4 regions of the Streptomyces sp. OZ13 genome follow, and region 4 is predicted to be linked to each of the others. Evidence: riboswitches for the same ligand, from Rfam matches in the RefSeq annotation. Region 4 holds a riboswitch; each other region holds the start of a gene.
The links. Region 4 has a riboswitch for cobalamin ahead of ACTMTU_RS32000 (ABC transporter substrate-binding protein). Riboswitches for the same ligand answer to the same signal wherever they lie in the genome.
Positions count from the first base shown of each region.

Region 1: another riboswitch for cobalamin. It lies ahead of ACTMTU_RS33550 (cobalamin biosynthesis protein); the one in region 4 lies ahead of ACTMTU_RS32000 (ABC transporter substrate-binding protein).
Region 2: another riboswitch for cobalamin. It lies ahead of ACTMTU_RS15855 (ribonucleoside-diphosphate reductase subunit alpha); the one in region 4 lies ahead of ACTMTU_RS32000 (ABC transporter substrate-binding protein).
Region 3: another riboswitch for cobalamin. It lies ahead of ACTMTU_RS18080 (energy-coupling factor ABC transporter permease); the one in region 4 lies ahead of ACTMTU_RS32000 (ABC transporter substrate-binding protein).

Region 1 is NZ_JBQHCZ010000023.1:37,979-41,575, forward strand. It holds gene ACTMTU_RS33545 (cobyric acid synthase) at 11-1,519, opposite strand; gene ACTMTU_RS33550 (cobalamin biosynthesis protein) at 1,516-2,469, opposite strand; cobalamin riboswitch at 2,559-2,704, opposite strand; gene ACTMTU_RS33555 (hypothetical protein) at 2,829-3,050, opposite strand; gene ACTMTU_RS33560 (anion permease) at 3,063-3,597, opposite strand, start outside.
Region 2 is NZ_JBQHCZ010000005.1:526,651-530,247, reverse strand. It holds gene mctP (monocarboxylate uptake permease MctP) at 1-465, shown strand, start outside; gene ACTMTU_RS15860 (GNAT family N-acetyltransferase) at 565-1,089, shown strand; cobalamin riboswitch at 1,139-1,265, shown strand; gene ACTMTU_RS15855 (ribonucleoside-diphosphate reductase subunit alpha) at 1,397-3,597, shown strand, end outside.
Region 3 is NZ_JBQHCZ010000007.1:33,028-36,624, forward strand. It holds gene dhaK (dihydroxyacetone kinase subunit DhaK) at 1-234, shown strand, start outside; gene dhaL (dihydroxyacetone kinase subunit DhaL) at 291-917, shown strand; gene ACTMTU_RS18075 (PTS-dependent dihydroxyacetone kinase phosphotransferase subunit DhaM) at 914-1,324, shown strand; cobalamin riboswitch at 1,419-1,614, shown strand; gene ACTMTU_RS18080 (energy-coupling factor ABC transporter permease) at 1,645-2,334, shown strand; gene ACTMTU_RS18085 (energy-coupling factor ABC transporter substrate-binding protein) at 2,331-2,738, shown strand; gene cbiQ (cobalt ECF transporter T component CbiQ) at 2,742-3,491, shown strand; gene ACTMTU_RS18095 (energy-coupling factor ABC transporter ATP-binding protein) at 3,488-3,597, shown strand, end outside.
Region 4 is NZ_JBQHCZ010000020.1:87,665-91,261, reverse strand. It holds gene ACTMTU_RS32005 (FecCD family ABC transporter permease) at 1-471, opposite strand, end outside; gene ACTMTU_RS32000 (ABC transporter substrate-binding protein) at 516-1,544, opposite strand; cobalamin riboswitch at 1,583-1,779, opposite strand; partial or broken gene ACTMTU_RS31995 (iron chelate uptake ABC transporter family permease subunit) at 1,877-2,800, shown strand; gene ACTMTU_RS31990 (SRPBCC domain-containing protein) at 2,977-3,423, shown strand; gene ACTMTU_RS31985 (ArsR/SmtB family transcription factor) at 3,420-3,597, shown strand, end outside.

The DNA.
Region 1 (3,597 bases), on a different contig from region 4:
GCGACCGCTCTCACGGCGCGCCCGGAGGGATGAACGGCAGTCCCGCCGGCGCCCCTTCCTCGATCAGCCTCATCAACGCCCCCGTGTCCGCGTGCTCTTCGATCAGATCCCCCAGCCGGTCCAGCTGCTCCTCGCGCAGCGCGTCGAAGCACGTGTCCGGCGCGGGCACGAAACGGCGGCCCGCCTGTGCGGCGACCTCCCGCAGGAAGGCCCGCCGGAAGCCGTCGCTCTCCAGCGACCCGTGCCAGTGCGTGCCCCACACGGCGCCCACCCGGCAGCCGTCGAGGAAGGCGTCGCCGCCGAGGACCTCCGCGACGCCGTGATGGATCTCGTATCCCTCGACGCGTGTGCCGAGCGCCTCGCCGACGGGCCGGGCGAGGGTCTTCTCCGGTGCGAACCGCACCCGTACGGGCAGCAGCCCGAGCCCGTCGACCGCGCCGGCCCTCGACTCGACGTCGTCCTGGATGTGTTCGCCCAGCGCCTGGAAGCCGCCGCAGATGCCGAGCACCGGCCTGCCCTCTGCCGCGCGCCGGACCAGGGCGTCCGCGAGGCCGCGCTCACGCAGCCACGCCAGTGCCTTCACCGTGCCGCGCGTGCCGGGGACCACGACCAGGTCGGCGTCCACGAGCTCCTCCGCCCGGTCCACGAACCGGACCACGACGCCCGGTTCCGCCGCCAGCGCGTCCACGTCCGTGAAGTTCGACATCAGCGGGACGGCGCACACCGCCACCCGCAGCACGTCCTCACCGACGGGCGCGGCCACCACCGACTCCCGCACGGCGCCGCGCAGGGACACTCGCAGCCCGTCCTCCTCGTCGATACCGAGCCCGTGCGCGTACGGCAGCACCCCGAACGTCCGCCGCCCGGTCAGCCCGAGCAGCATCTCGAGCCCCGGCTCCAGCAGCGACACGTCACCGCGGAACTTGTTGACCAGGTAGCCCGCCACAAGGGCCTGGTCCTCGGGGCTCAGCAGCGCCGTCGTACCGAAGAACTGGGCGAAGACGCCGCCCCTGTCGATGTCCCCGACCACGAGCACCGGCAGCCTGGCGGCCCGTGCGATGCCCATGTTGACGATGTCCGTGCGGCGCAGGTTGATCTCGGCCGGACTGCCCGCCCCCTCGCAGATCACGGCGTCATACGTGCCCCGCAACTCCTCCAGGCACGCCATCACCGGCTCGAACAGCTCCCGCTGCCGGCCGCCGTGGTACCCCTTGGCGCTCAGCTCGCCGACCGGCCGGCCCATCAGCACCACCTGGCTGGAACGGTCGCTGCCCGGCTTGAGGAGGACGGGATTCATCAGCGCGGTCGGCTCCACCCGCGCGGCCTGCGCCTGCATGGCCTGCGCCCGCCCGATCTCCGCGCCCTCGCGCGTCACGAACGAATTCAGGGACATGTTCTGCCCCTTGAACGGCGCGACCTTCACGCCCTGGCGCACCAGCCACCGGCAGATCCCGGCGGTCACGACACTCTTGCCCGCGTCCGAGGTGGTCCCGGCGACGAGCAGCCCCCCACCGGTCATGCCGGCCTCCTTCCGCCGCGGCCATGCCGCAGCACCCGCCCCGCCGCGCAGACGGCGAGGGTCAGCAGGCCGACCCGGCGCGAGAGCCGCACCGCCCGTCCGATGTCACCGAACTCCACCGCGCGCCCGGCCTTGTTGAGCACCGGCCGGTGCTCGACCCGCCCGCCGTACGAGAGGGAACCGCCCAGCCGCACGCCCAGGGCACCCGCGAAAGACGCCTCCACAGGGCCCGCGTTGGGGCTGGGGTGCTTGGCCGCGTCCGCGCGCCAGGCCCGTACGGCTCCACGCCGGTCCGGGCCGCAGAAGGCCGCCAGGACCGCGGTCAGCCGGGCGCCGGGCCACCCGGCGACGTCGTCCAGGCGGGCCGACGCCCAGCCGTACCGCAGGTAGCGGGGGGACTTGTGGCCGACCATCGCGTCCAGGGTGTTCACCGCCCGGAAGCCGACCAGCCCGGGCACGCCGGCCAGCGCCCCCCACACCAGGGCCCCGACGACCGCGTCGGAGGTGTTCTCCGCGACGGACTCGACGACGGCGCGGGCGATCTGCTGCTCGTCCAGGGCCTGCGGGTCGCGTCCGCAGAGGTGGGGCAGCCGCTTGCGGGCCACCTCGACGTCACCTGCGGCCAGCGCGTCGCCGATGGCCGTGGCCTCCCGCCCCAGGGTCGTACCGCCGACGACCGCCCAGGTGGCGGCGGCGGTCAGGGCGACGGACGCGGCGGGGGAGCGGCGTACGGCGCGGGAGGCCAGCACGGCGGCCGCGACGGCGCCACCGGCGCACACAGCGGTGTGCAGGGCGCCCCGGCCGCGGTGGTCGCGCCAGAGGACACGCTCGACGGCGCTCGCGGCCCGTCCGAACGCGGCGACCGGATGCCCGCGGCGGGGATCGCCGAGGAGCAGGTCGCCGGCGAGGCCGGCGGCGGCGCCGTACACGAAGACTCGGTCGGCACGCATGGGATCAGCGATCCCAGGGGTGGTGTCCGACGGACAGGGCTGTACCGCGTCCGGGCATGCGAAAAGTCCTCACTCAGGGTCCGCGCCCTGGTTCGACGTGACCGGCGGTGAGAGTTCCTGGCTCCCCGGGACCGTTCATCCCGGGTGACAGTGGCGGGACCGCGCCGGATTCGCACCGGACTTCCTCTTCTGCCGCCGTTGTTGGCCCCGGCAGTCCACCACGCCCGCGAACGCCCGTCAACCCACCCTTGACCTGCGGCGGGACAGTGTGCCGAGCCCCACACGGGCGGACACACGACCGCCGGGCCGCGAACACCCGGGGGTGCTCGCGGCCCGGCCGTCGAAGGGCGGTGCGGTCGTCAGACGACGATGAGGTAGATCCCGTAGGACACGGCCGCCGCGCAGAGCGCGAAACAGGCGTACGCGCCGGTGCGGGCCAGTGCGCCGGAGCCTCCGGCCCGGGTGGCCGCCTCCTGCTTGGTGAGGCCCACGATGCCCAGGGTGAAGAGTCCCACCAGCGCGACGGTGGCGACGAGGCTCACGCCGAAAACGGAGCCGAGAGCAGTCCAGTCGATCTTCATTCCGTTACTTCCTTACACCGTGGCCGGGCGGGGCGACTCGGTCTCGGGTTCGGCCGGGGCCGCGATGGTGGCCTTCAGGTCACCGGCGGGCGGCGGGGTGACGGCCGCGATGGCGGTCGTGACGACGCCCGCGGGCTCCTCCTCCACGTCGTTGACGTTGGTGTGGTCGACGACCTGACGGCGCGAGATGAACCAGATCGCGACGCAGGAGGCGACGAGGAAGACGGCGACGGCCGCGACACCCCAGTCACCCTGCTTGGTGACGTACTCGGAAGCCGCCGCGACGAGACCGGCGGCCGGCAGGGTCAGACCCCAGGCCACGAACATCCGGGTGGCGGTGGACCAGCGGACCACACCGCCCTTGCGGCCGAGCCCGGCACCCATGACGGCACCGGAGCACGAGTGCGTCGTCGACAGGGAGAAGCCGAGGTTGGAGGAGGCGAGGATCACGCTGGCCGCGCTGGTCTGGGCGGCGAAGCCCTGCTGCGGCTGGAGGTCGGTGAGGCCCTTGCCCATGGTGCGGATGATGCGCCAGCCGCCGAGGTAG
Region 2 (3,597 bases), on a different contig from region 4:
TCCCTGCTGGTGAAGGTCGGCGCGCTCGCCTTCGTCCTCACCATGGACAAGACGGTCGCGATCAACTTCCAGCTGCTGGGCGGCATCTGGATCCTCCAGACCTTCCCGGCGCTGGTGGGCGGTCTGTTCACCCGCTGGTTCCACCGGTGGGCGCTCATCGGCGGCTGGGCCGTCGGCATGATCTACGGCACCGCCGCCGCGTACGGCGTGGCCAGCCCGACCCAGAAGCACTTCGGCGGCTCGTCTGCGGAGATCCCGGGCATCGGCGAGATCGGCTACATCGGTCTCACCGCGTTCGTGCTGAACGTCGTCGTCACCGTCGTTCTCACCTTCGTCCTGCGGGCGGCCAAGGCCCCCGACGGCATCGACGAGACCAGCCCGTCCGACTACACGGCGGACGCGGGCGACCCGGGCGTCAAGGTGGAGCTGCCGCCGGCCACGGCGGGCGCTCCCGGCGGTCACTGACCGGTCGCGCGAACGAGGGCCGTCGCGTCTCCCGTCCGGGCACCTCCCGGCCGGGAAATGCGGCGGCCCTTCGTCGTGCCCTGATGCACACTGCCGGGCATGGACATCACGATCAGGAGAATCGAACCCGAGGAGCACACGGCCCTCGGCGAGTTGACCGCCCGCGCCTACCTCGACGGCGGGCTGCTGGTCCTCGGCGAGGAGGACCCCTACCTCGAGGTGCTCCGCGACGTCGCGGGCCGCGACGCGCAGGCGGAGGTGTACGTCGCCGTCGACGAGCAGGGCACGCTGCTCGGCGGGGTGGCGTTCGTCCCGGCCGGCGGACCGTTCGCCGACATCGCGGGTCCCGGCGAGGCCGAGTTCCGGATGCTCGCCGTGGGCGCAGAGGCACGCGGCCGTGGTGCCGGCGAGGCGCTGGTGCGCACCTGCGTGGAACGGGCGAGAGCCACCCCGGGGTGCGTACGGCTGGTGCTCTCCACGCAGCCCACGATGTACGCGGCGCACCGCATCTACGGCCGGCTGGGCTTCGTACGCACACCGGAACGGGACTGGGAACCGGTCCCGGGCCTCGTTTCGCTGCTGACGTACGCACTGGAGCTCCCCGGACCTCCCGACACAATATGACCTCTCGACACAACATGTAGGGGCAGGCGCAGCGGCCCGCCCCCACATGTATGCTCATCTCGCTGTCGCCACAGGGGAATCCGGTGTGAATCCGGAACTGTCCCGCAACGGTGTGATCCGGTGCGCTCTGCCGTACCCGTTCAAGTCCGAGGACCTGTCGACGGCGCATCCGGTTCGACCGATCCGGATGCCCAGACGTCCGGGCCTCGCGGTTGGGCCGGTGGACGCCGTGCGCCGTGCTGCCCCGTCACGCGTGCCACGGCCCGCCCCCTCCGCCGGCCCAGAGCCGAGCGAGGGAGAGCATCACATGACCATCGCGCCAGCCGATCCGGTCTCAGCGACGGAGAACGACGGCCCCGGGACCGCGCTGCTGCGGACCTTGACGGACCTGACGGCGGACCTGCCCGACACCGATCCGGGCAAGGTCGCCGCGGCCGCGCTGCGCGGCCGCAACGCCGGGTCCGACGCGGCGGAGCTGCACTCCCTCGCCGCCGAAGCGGCCGCCGGCCTGATCTCGGACGACCCCGCCTACTCCCGGCTCGCCGCGCGTCTGCTGACCCGCACGATCGCCGAAGAGGCGGCCGGGCAGGGCGCTTCCTCGTTCACCGCCTCGGTCGCCACCGGTCACCGCGAGGGGCTGATCGCCGACCGCACGGCCGCCTTCGTGGCACTGCACGCCGCGCGGCTCGACGCGCTGATCGACCTCGAGGCGGACGACCGCTTCGGCTACTTCGGCCTGCGCACCCTCTACAGCCGCTACCTGCTGCGCCACCCGATCACCCGCCAGGTCGTCGAGACGCCCCAGCACTTCATGCTCCGCGTCGCCTGCGGGCTCGCCGAGGACGACTCGCAGCGCGCCCTGGAGGAGGTCGCGGCGCTGTACCGGCTGATGAGCCGGCTGGACTACCTCCCCTCCTCGCCCACCCTCTTCAACTCCGGCACCCGCCACCCCCAGATGTCGTCCTGCTACCTGCTGGACTCGCCGCTGGACGAGCTCGACTCGATCTACGACCGCTACCACCAGGTCGCGCGCCTCTCCAAGCACGCGGGCGGCATCGGGCTCTCGTACTCCCGTATCCGCGCCCGCGGTTCGCTGATCCGCGGCACCAACGGGCACTCCAACGGCATCGTCCCGTTCCTGAAGACCCTTGACGCCTCGGTCGCCGCGGTGAACCAGGGCGGCCGCCGCAAGGGCGCGGCCGCCGTCTACCTGGAGACCTGGCACGCGGACATCGAGGAGTTCCTGGAGCTGCGCGACAACACCGGTGAGGACGCCCGCCGTACGCACAACCTGAACCTGGCGCACTGGATCCCGGACGAGTTCATGCGCCGCGTCGAGGCGGACGCCGAGTGGTCGCTGTTCTCCCCGGTCGACGTCCCGGAGCTGGTCGACCTGTGGGGCGAGGCCTTCGACAAGGCCTACCGCCGGGCGGAAGCCGCGGGCCTGGCCCGCCGGTCCGTCCCCGCGCGCGACCTCTACGGCCGGATGATGCGCACGCTCGCCCAGACCGGCAACGGCTGGATGACCTTCAAGGACGCGTCCAACCGCACCGCCAACCAGACCGCGGAGCCGGGCCGGGTCGTGCACTCCTCCAACCTGTGCACGGAGATCCTCGAGGTCACGGACGACGGCGAGACGGCCGTGTGCAATCTCGGCTCCGTGAACCTCGGCGCGTTCGTCAGCGGCGACGGCATCGACTGGGAGCGGCTGGACGCCACCGTCCGCACCGCCGTCACCTTCCTGGACCGCGTCGTCGACATCAACTTCTATCCGACGGAGCAGGCCGGGCGGTCCAACGCCAGGTGGCGCCCGGTGGGCCTGGGCGCGATGGGCCTGCAGGACGTCTTCTTCAAGCTTCGGCTGCCCTTCGACTCGGCGGAGGCCCGGGCCCTTTCGACGAAGATCGCCGAGCGGATCATGCTGGCGGCCTACGAGGCCTCGTGCGACCTCGCGGAGCGCAACGGGCCCCTGCCGGCCTGGGCCGAGACGCGCGCGGCACGCGGCGTGCTGCATCCCGACCACTACGACACGACGCTGAGCTGGCCGGAGCGCTGGGAGGCGCTGCGTGCCCGGATCGCCGACGTCGGCATGCGCAACTCGCTGCTGCTCGCCATCGCGCCGACCGCGACCATCGCCTCGATCGCCGGTGTCTACGAGTGCATCGAGCCGCAGGTCTCCAACCTGTTCAAGCGCGAGACGCTCAGCGGCGAGTTCCTCCAGGTCAACTCCTATCTGGTGGAGGACCTGAAGCGGCTCGGCGTCTGGGACGCGCAGACGCGGGAGGCGCTGCGCGAGGCGAGCGGCTCGGTGCAGGGCTTCACCTGGGTGCCCGAGGAGATCCGCGCGCTGTACCGCACCGCCTGGGAGATCCCGCAGCGCGGCCTGATCGACATGGCGGCCGCCCGTACGCCGTTCCTGGACCAGAGCCAGTCGCTGAACCTGTTCCTCGAGACGCCGACGATCGGCAAGCTCAGCTCGATGTACGCGTACGCGTGGAAGCAGGGCCT
Region 3 (3,597 bases), on a different contig from region 4:
GCCCTGGTCAACGGGATGGGCGCGACGCCGCTGCTGGAACTGTACGGGTTCAACGCCGAGGTCCAGCGCGTGCTGGCGGAGCGGGACGTGGCGGTGGCCCGTACCCTCGTCGGCAACTATGTGACCTCTCTCGACATGGCCGGCGCTTCGGTGACGCTCTGCCAGGTGGACGAGGAGCTGCTCAGGCTGTGGGACGCGCCGGTGCAGACTCCGGCGCTGCGATGGGGACGCTGAGAGCGCTGGAGCCTCGAGATCACACCGTTCGAACCGACCGATCCCAGGGAGTGCTTGTGCTCGACGCCGAATTCTTCCGCCGTTGGCTGGCCGCGGTCGCCGTCTCGGTGGACCGGGAGGCGGACCGACTGACCGAGCTGGACTCGGCGATCGGCGACGCGGACCACGGCAGCAACCTCAAACGGGGGTTCACGGCCGTCGCAGCGGTGCTGGAGAAGGAGCCCCCGGCGACGCCGGGCGCCGTGCTGATGCTCGCCGGACGGCAGCTGGTGTCGACGGTCGGCGGGGCGTCGGGCCCGCTGTACGGGACGCTGCTGCGGCGCACCGGCAAAGCGCTGGGGGACGACGCCGCGGTGACACCTGGGCAGCTCGCCGAAGCACTGCGGGCCGGCGTCGCCGCGGTGGCCCAGCTCGGCGGGGCGAAGGCCGGTGACAAGACGATGCTGGACGCCCTCGAACCGGCGGTGGCGGCGCTCGGCGACAGCACGGAGTCGTTCGCGGCGGCCCGCGAGGCGGCGGAGCAGGGGGCGTCGGACACCGTGCCGTTGCAGGCCCGCAAGGGCAGGGCGAGCTATCTCGGTGAACGGAGCATCGGCCACCAGGACCCGGGCGCCACGTCGTCGGCGCTGCTGCTGGCGGCGCTCGCCGAGACGGCGGACCCGGCGGAGGGGGCGGCCGGATGAGCGACGGCAAGCAGGTCGGCATCGTGCTGGTCTCGCACAGCAGGGAGGTCGCCACCGCGGTCGCCGAACTGGCAAAAGGGCTCGCGGGCGGCGGCGGTACGGCCCCGGTCGCCGCGGCGGGCGGCACGCCCGACGGTGGCCTCGGCACCAGCTCCGAACTGATCACGGCCGCGGCGGAGCAGGTCGACGGCGGCGCGGGCGTCGCCGTCCTCGTCGACCTGGGCAGCGCCGTCCTGACGGTCAAGGCGCTGCTCGCCGAAGGTGACGAACTTCCCGCCGGTACCCGCCTGGTGGACGCCCCGTTCGTGGAGGGCGCGGTCGCGGCGGTGGTGACGGCCTCCGCCGGCGCCGGCCTGGACGCGGTGGAGGCCGCGGCGTCGGAGGCGTACGGCTACCGCAAGCAGTGACGGACGGGCGGCGCGGCGGCGGATGTGGCGAACGGCTCACCCCGCCGCCCGCCGGTGCGCCCGTGCGCGGCTTGTGATGTCGCTGGTCGGCGCATTACTGTCACGGGGCCTTGGTGTTCGGGAAACCGGTGCGGTACCGGTGCGGCCCTCGCCACTGTGATCGGGAAGTCCGGCTCCACCCCCTCACGGGGAGCCACTGGGACACCGCGTGTACGCGCGGTGCCCGGGAAGGCGGAGTCCGGGCGGCATGACCCGTCAGCCAGGAGACCGGCCAGGGTGCGTTGTCCATCCACGAGGTGCTGGAGAGGGTCTCCCACATCATGCATATAGCCGAGGGGTATCTGCCCCCGCTGCACGCGGTCGCCTGGGGCGCCGCGTCCGCCCCGTTCGTCGTCCACGGCGTACGCGCCCTGAACCGCGAGGTCAAGTCCCATCCGGAGTCGACGTTGCTGCTCGGCGCGTCCGGGGCGTTCACGTTCGTCCTTTCGGCGCTGAAGATCCCGTCGGTGACGGGTAGCTGCTCGCACCCGACCGGCACGGGCCTCGGGGCCATTCTGTTCCGACCGCCGATCATGGCGGTGCTCGGCACCATCACCCTGCTGTTCCAGGCCCTGTTGCTGGCCCACGGCGGGCTCACCACGCTGGGCGCCAACGTCTTCTCCATGGCGGTCGTCGGGCCGTGGGCGGGGTACGGGGTGTACCGGCTGCTGCGCCGCTTCGACGTGCCGCTGATGGTGAGCGTGTTCTTGGGCGCGTTCGTCGCCGACCTGTCCACGTACTGCGTCACCAGTGTGCAGTTGGCGCTGGCCTTCCCCGACCCGGGCAGTGGCATCCCCGGCGCTCTGGCGAAGTTCGGCGGCATCTTCGCCGTCACGCAGCTTCCGCTGGCGGTGAGCGAGGGACTGCTCACCGTGCTGGTGATGCGGCTGCTCAGCCGGTCCAGCAAGGGTGAACTGACCAGGCTCGGTGTGCTGGTCACGGGTGCGAAGAAGGAGGCGTCGGCCCGATGAGCCGTAACGCGAGGATCAACACCCTGCTGCTGCTGGCCGTCGCGGCGCTGGCCGTGCTGCCGCTCGTCCTGGGGCTCGGAGACCACAAGGAGGAGCCGTTCACCGGGGCCGACGGCGAGGCGGAGGCGGCGATCACGGAACTCGAGCCGGACTACGAGCCGTGGTTCACCCCGCTGTACGAACCGCCGTCCGGCGAGATCGAGTCGGCGCTGTTCTCCCTCCAGGCGGCGCTCGGCGCGGGCGTCCTGGCGTACTACTTCGGGCTGCGCAAGGGCCGTCGGCAGGGCGAGGAGCGGGCGGCGGCCGAGCGGGCCGCCAGCAGGACGCCGGACGGCGCGGCAACCGCCCCCTCCGTCCCCGGGTCGCGGAGCGAGGGCCCGGACACCACGACGACGGCGCCCTAGCGGATGCTGCCGATCGACGCGGCGGCGCACAGCAGTCGCTGGCGCCGCCGCCACCCCTGTGAAAAAGCCGTCCTCGGTCTCGGTCTGACCGTCACGGCCGTCTGTCTGCCGCCCTGGCCGGGTGCCGTCCTCGTCGCCGCCGCGACGGTTGTGATCCTGCTCGGACCGGCCGGTGTGGCACCGCGCCAGCTGTGGCGGGCGTTCCGCGTCCCGCTCGGGTTCTGTGTCACCGGAGCCGTACCGCTGTTGTTCGCGGTGGGCGGTCCGGACGGCATGGTGGCCTTCGCGCCCGGCGGGCCCGGGGACGCGGCGCGGCTGCTGCTGCGCACCTCCGCCGCGTCGCTGGGTGTGCTGCTGTTCGCGTTCACGACACCCGTGTCGGACGTGCTCCCGCGGCTGGTGCGCGCCGGCGTGCCGCCGGCCGTGGTGGACGTGGCGCTCGTGATGTACCGGATCAGCTTCCTGCTGCTGGACGCCGTCTCCCACATCCGCCAGGCGCAGGCCGCCCGTCTCGGCCATGCCAGCAGGGCGGCCGCCTGGCGGTCGCTGGCCGGCCTCGGCGCGACCGCCTTCGTGCGCGCCTTCGACCGGGCAGGCAGGCTGCAGGCCGGGCTCGCGGGCCGCGGATACGACGGCACGCTGCGGGTGCTGGTACCGCGGGCGGCGGTCTCGCGACCGTTCCTCGCCATGGTCGCCGCGCTGCTGTCCGGGATCGTCGCCCTCACTCTCGTGCTCGAAAGGTGTCTGCCGTGAACCACTCCCCCGCGGGACCGGCCGTCGTGGAGCTCGTCGACGCGGGTTACGCGTACGAGGACGGGCCCGCCGTGCTCAGCGGCGTCGATCTCGGTCTCCCGGAGGG
Region 4 (3,597 bases):
GGACGTGACGACGACGAACGAGGTGAGCGCGGAGAACAACTGCATCGCCGCGACGCCGGACAGCACGACCCGGTCGGTGGTGCCGCCAAGGGTGTGGCTCAGCAGAAGCATCGCGGCGAACGAGCACAGAGCACCGGTGAAGGCCCCTGCGGAGACGGAAAGCACCCCGCCGCCGACGCCCAGGACGACCACGGCGACGGCACCGGTGGAAGCTCCGGAAGAGACGCCCAGGACGAAGGGATCGGCGAGCGGGTTGCGCAGCAACGACTGCATCACCGCCCCGCACAGCGCGAGTCCCGCGCCGCACACGGCCGCCAGAAGCGTGCGCGGGAGGCGGAGGTTCCACACGATGCCGTCACGGATCGGGGTGAGACCCGAGACGTCGCCCCTCAGGTGCGAGGCGACGACGGACCAGACGTCACGGACGCCGATGTCCGCCGGCCCGATGGTGATGGCGAGTGCGACGGACATCGCCAGCGCGGTGAACCCGGCCGCTCCGCGCAGCAGCGCGGAGGTCACTTCGCGAGGCCGAACCGGCGCAGCGCGTCGGCCACTTGCTCGACGCCCTCCACCGTGCGGATCGTCGGGTTCATGGCCTGGCCGCTGAGCAGGACGTACCGCTTGTGGCGTACGGCGTCCATGTTCCGTGTGACCGGATCGGTCTCCAGGAACCGGATCTTGTTCGCGGCGCTCTCCGCGGTCTGCGACTTGCGGGTCAGGTCGCCGATCACCAGGACGTCCGGGTCGCGGTCCGCGACCGTCTCCCAGTTGATCTGCGGCCATTCCTCTGTGGTGTCGTCGAAGACGTTCTTCGCACCGGTCTCACGGGTGATGACGCCGGGAGCGCCGCAGCATCCCGCCATGTACGGGGACTCGGCGTTGGCGAACCAGTACATCAACGTGACGTCGGAGGCGTCGAGTCCCGCGGTGGCCTTGCGCACGCGGGCCTCGAGTTCCGCGACCAGCTCGTCGCCGCGTTCCTCGACGCCGAACACGCGGGCGAGGTCGCGTACTTCACCGTGGACGGTGTCCATCGTCAGCGGGCTGGTGCGCACGCCGTCCCCGTCACCACTGTTGTCCTTGCCCACGCAGTCCGACGGCGAGAGGTATGTCGGCACGCCGAGTTCCTCGAACTGCTCGCGCGTGGCCACACCGCCCTTGCCGAGGGTGGAGGCGAACGAGGCGGTGACGAAGTCGGGTTCGGCGGCGAGGACCTTCTCGAAGGACGGGTTGTTCTCCGCGAGACGCTCCACGCCGGCGGCGGGCTTCTCCAGGCCCTTCATGACGGGGTCGGTCCAGGTGGCTGTCCCGGCCATCCGGTCGGCGAGGCCCAGAGCGAGCAGGATCTCGGTGGTGCCCTGGTTCAGGGAGACGGCGCGCTGTGGACCGTCTCCCTGGATCTCCACTTTCTTCCCGCAGTTCTCGATGACCCGCGCACCGGCCTGCGGAGCGGAAGAAGGCCGGGGCGAGGTACCGCACCCGGTCAGCAGCAGCATTCCACTGAGGAGTACGGCGGACGAAGCGGTCGGGCGGTTGAAGGGCACAGCGTCGTTCCTAGCGTCGAGGGCCCATGCGCGGGGCCCGTCCCTACGGTGTGCCAGCAGGTCTTCGGACTCGGGGTCAACCGGACGAGGCGCCTTCCCGGGCCGGTGTCCTGGCCCAGTGGCTGTGTGCCACGCCCGTCGCCCTCACCGCTGCGCGTCAGCTCCGGATTCGCACCGGATTCCCTGACTCACGTACACGCACGTACGGAGTTCGACTGGCTCGCGGAAGCTACCACAGGGGTCGAAGTCCGGGCCGTCCACGGGGGTGTGGGGCGCCGGTCGCCCGGAGCGTGTGAACTCGGCCGGTTTCGGCCTTGTGTCCAAGGACCGAGACCCTTGTTCTGGCGGCCCTGCTCGTGGGCGTGACGATCGCCGCTGTACTGCTCGGCGACACCAAGCTGTTGCTGGGCGACGTGATGAACTGGTGCCAGGGGCGCGCCGGCCGGACGATCACGTTCGTCCTCGACACCCGCGTTCCGCGGGTACTCGCCGCGCTCCTCGCCGGCGCGGCGCTTGCCCTGGCCGGGACACTCGTCCAGTCGGTGACCCGCAACCCCCCTTGCGGAGCCCGGTGTCCTGGGCGTCTCCGGTGGTGCCGCCCTCGGCGCCGTACTCCTTGTGACCACGGTGCCCCTGGCCGGATCATGGAGCGTCGCCGGTGCGGCGTTCGCCGGCGCCGCGGTCAGCTCCCTCGTCGTCTTCGGACTCGCCGGCGAGGCGGATTCCAGCAGAACCGGCTCGTTCTCGTCGGTTTCGGAGTCGCCACCGGGGCAGCGGCGCTGATCAGTCTCCTCATCGTCCTCACCGACCCGTTCAACGCCACCAAGGCGCTCACCTGGCTGTCCGGATCGACCTATGGGCACACGCTGCCCGATGTCGCGCCGCTCGCCGTCGTGCTCGCCGTGGGTGCGGCCTTCACGGTGACGCGCCGCACGGAACTCGACCTCATGTCGCTCGACGAGGACATGCCGAGACTCCTCGGCATCGGCCTGTCACGGGGGCGGCTCGGCTTCCTCGTCCTCAGCGTCCTGCTCAGCGCCACCGCAGTGGCCGCCGCCGGCACGATCGGTTTCGTGGGGCTCGTGGCACCGCACGCGGCCCGTGCCCTCGTCGGCCGGCAGCACGTACGGGTGGTGCCGGTCGCGGTGCTCCTCGGCGCCGTGCTCGTGTGCACCGCCGACCTGGTGGGCCGCACGGTGATCGCACCGGCCCAGCTCGGTGCCGGCCTGATGACCGCCGCGATCGGGACTCCGTAATTCCTCCATCTGCTCGTACGCAGCCGCAGGTAGCGCGAGCGCCGCCGTTTTCGACGGACCGCCGGTCCGGTCAGCAGGGCCGGCACCCGCATGGTGCAACCCCTGGGTTGCACGTCAAAGTCTGATGTGCAACTCTGGGGTTGCACTGATGGTGGAAGCGAACAAGGAGTCCCCTCATGAGCGAGGACCGGATCGAAAGCGAAACCCTCATCGCAGCGCCGCTGGAGCGGGTCTGGTCGCTGGTCGCGCAGCCCGGGTTCTGGGTCGCCGACAAGGCGAGCCTGCCCGGCACCGTGGCCAGGGAAGGCGAGTCGATGGTGGCCAAGAACTCCGAGCACGGCGACTTCCCCGTGCGGGTGGAGAAGGTCGAGCCGCCCACCTACCTGGCGTACCGCTGGACCAGCGCGTTCCCCGGAGAGGAACTGCGTGAGGACAACAGCACCCTCGTGGAGTTCACGTTGACCCAGGAAGGCGAGCGGACGCGGCTCCACGTCGTCGAGAGCGGGTTCGCGGCACTGGCCGGGTCCCAGGAGCTGCGCAGCCAGAACAGGAAGGACCACAGCGAGGGCTGGCCCCTGGAGCTCGACGCACTCAAGACGCGCGCCGAGCAGTCGTCCGCGTGACCGACGGGGCTCACGGCGCCGGCGATACCGTCGACAGCGTGCTCGTCGCGCTGGCCGACCCGACGCGGCGTCAACTGCTGGAACTGCTTGCCGCGAAGGGCGAGGCCACCGCGACGACGCTCGCCGAGCCGCTTCCCGTCTCCCGGCAGGCGGTGGTCAAACACCTCGCCGTCC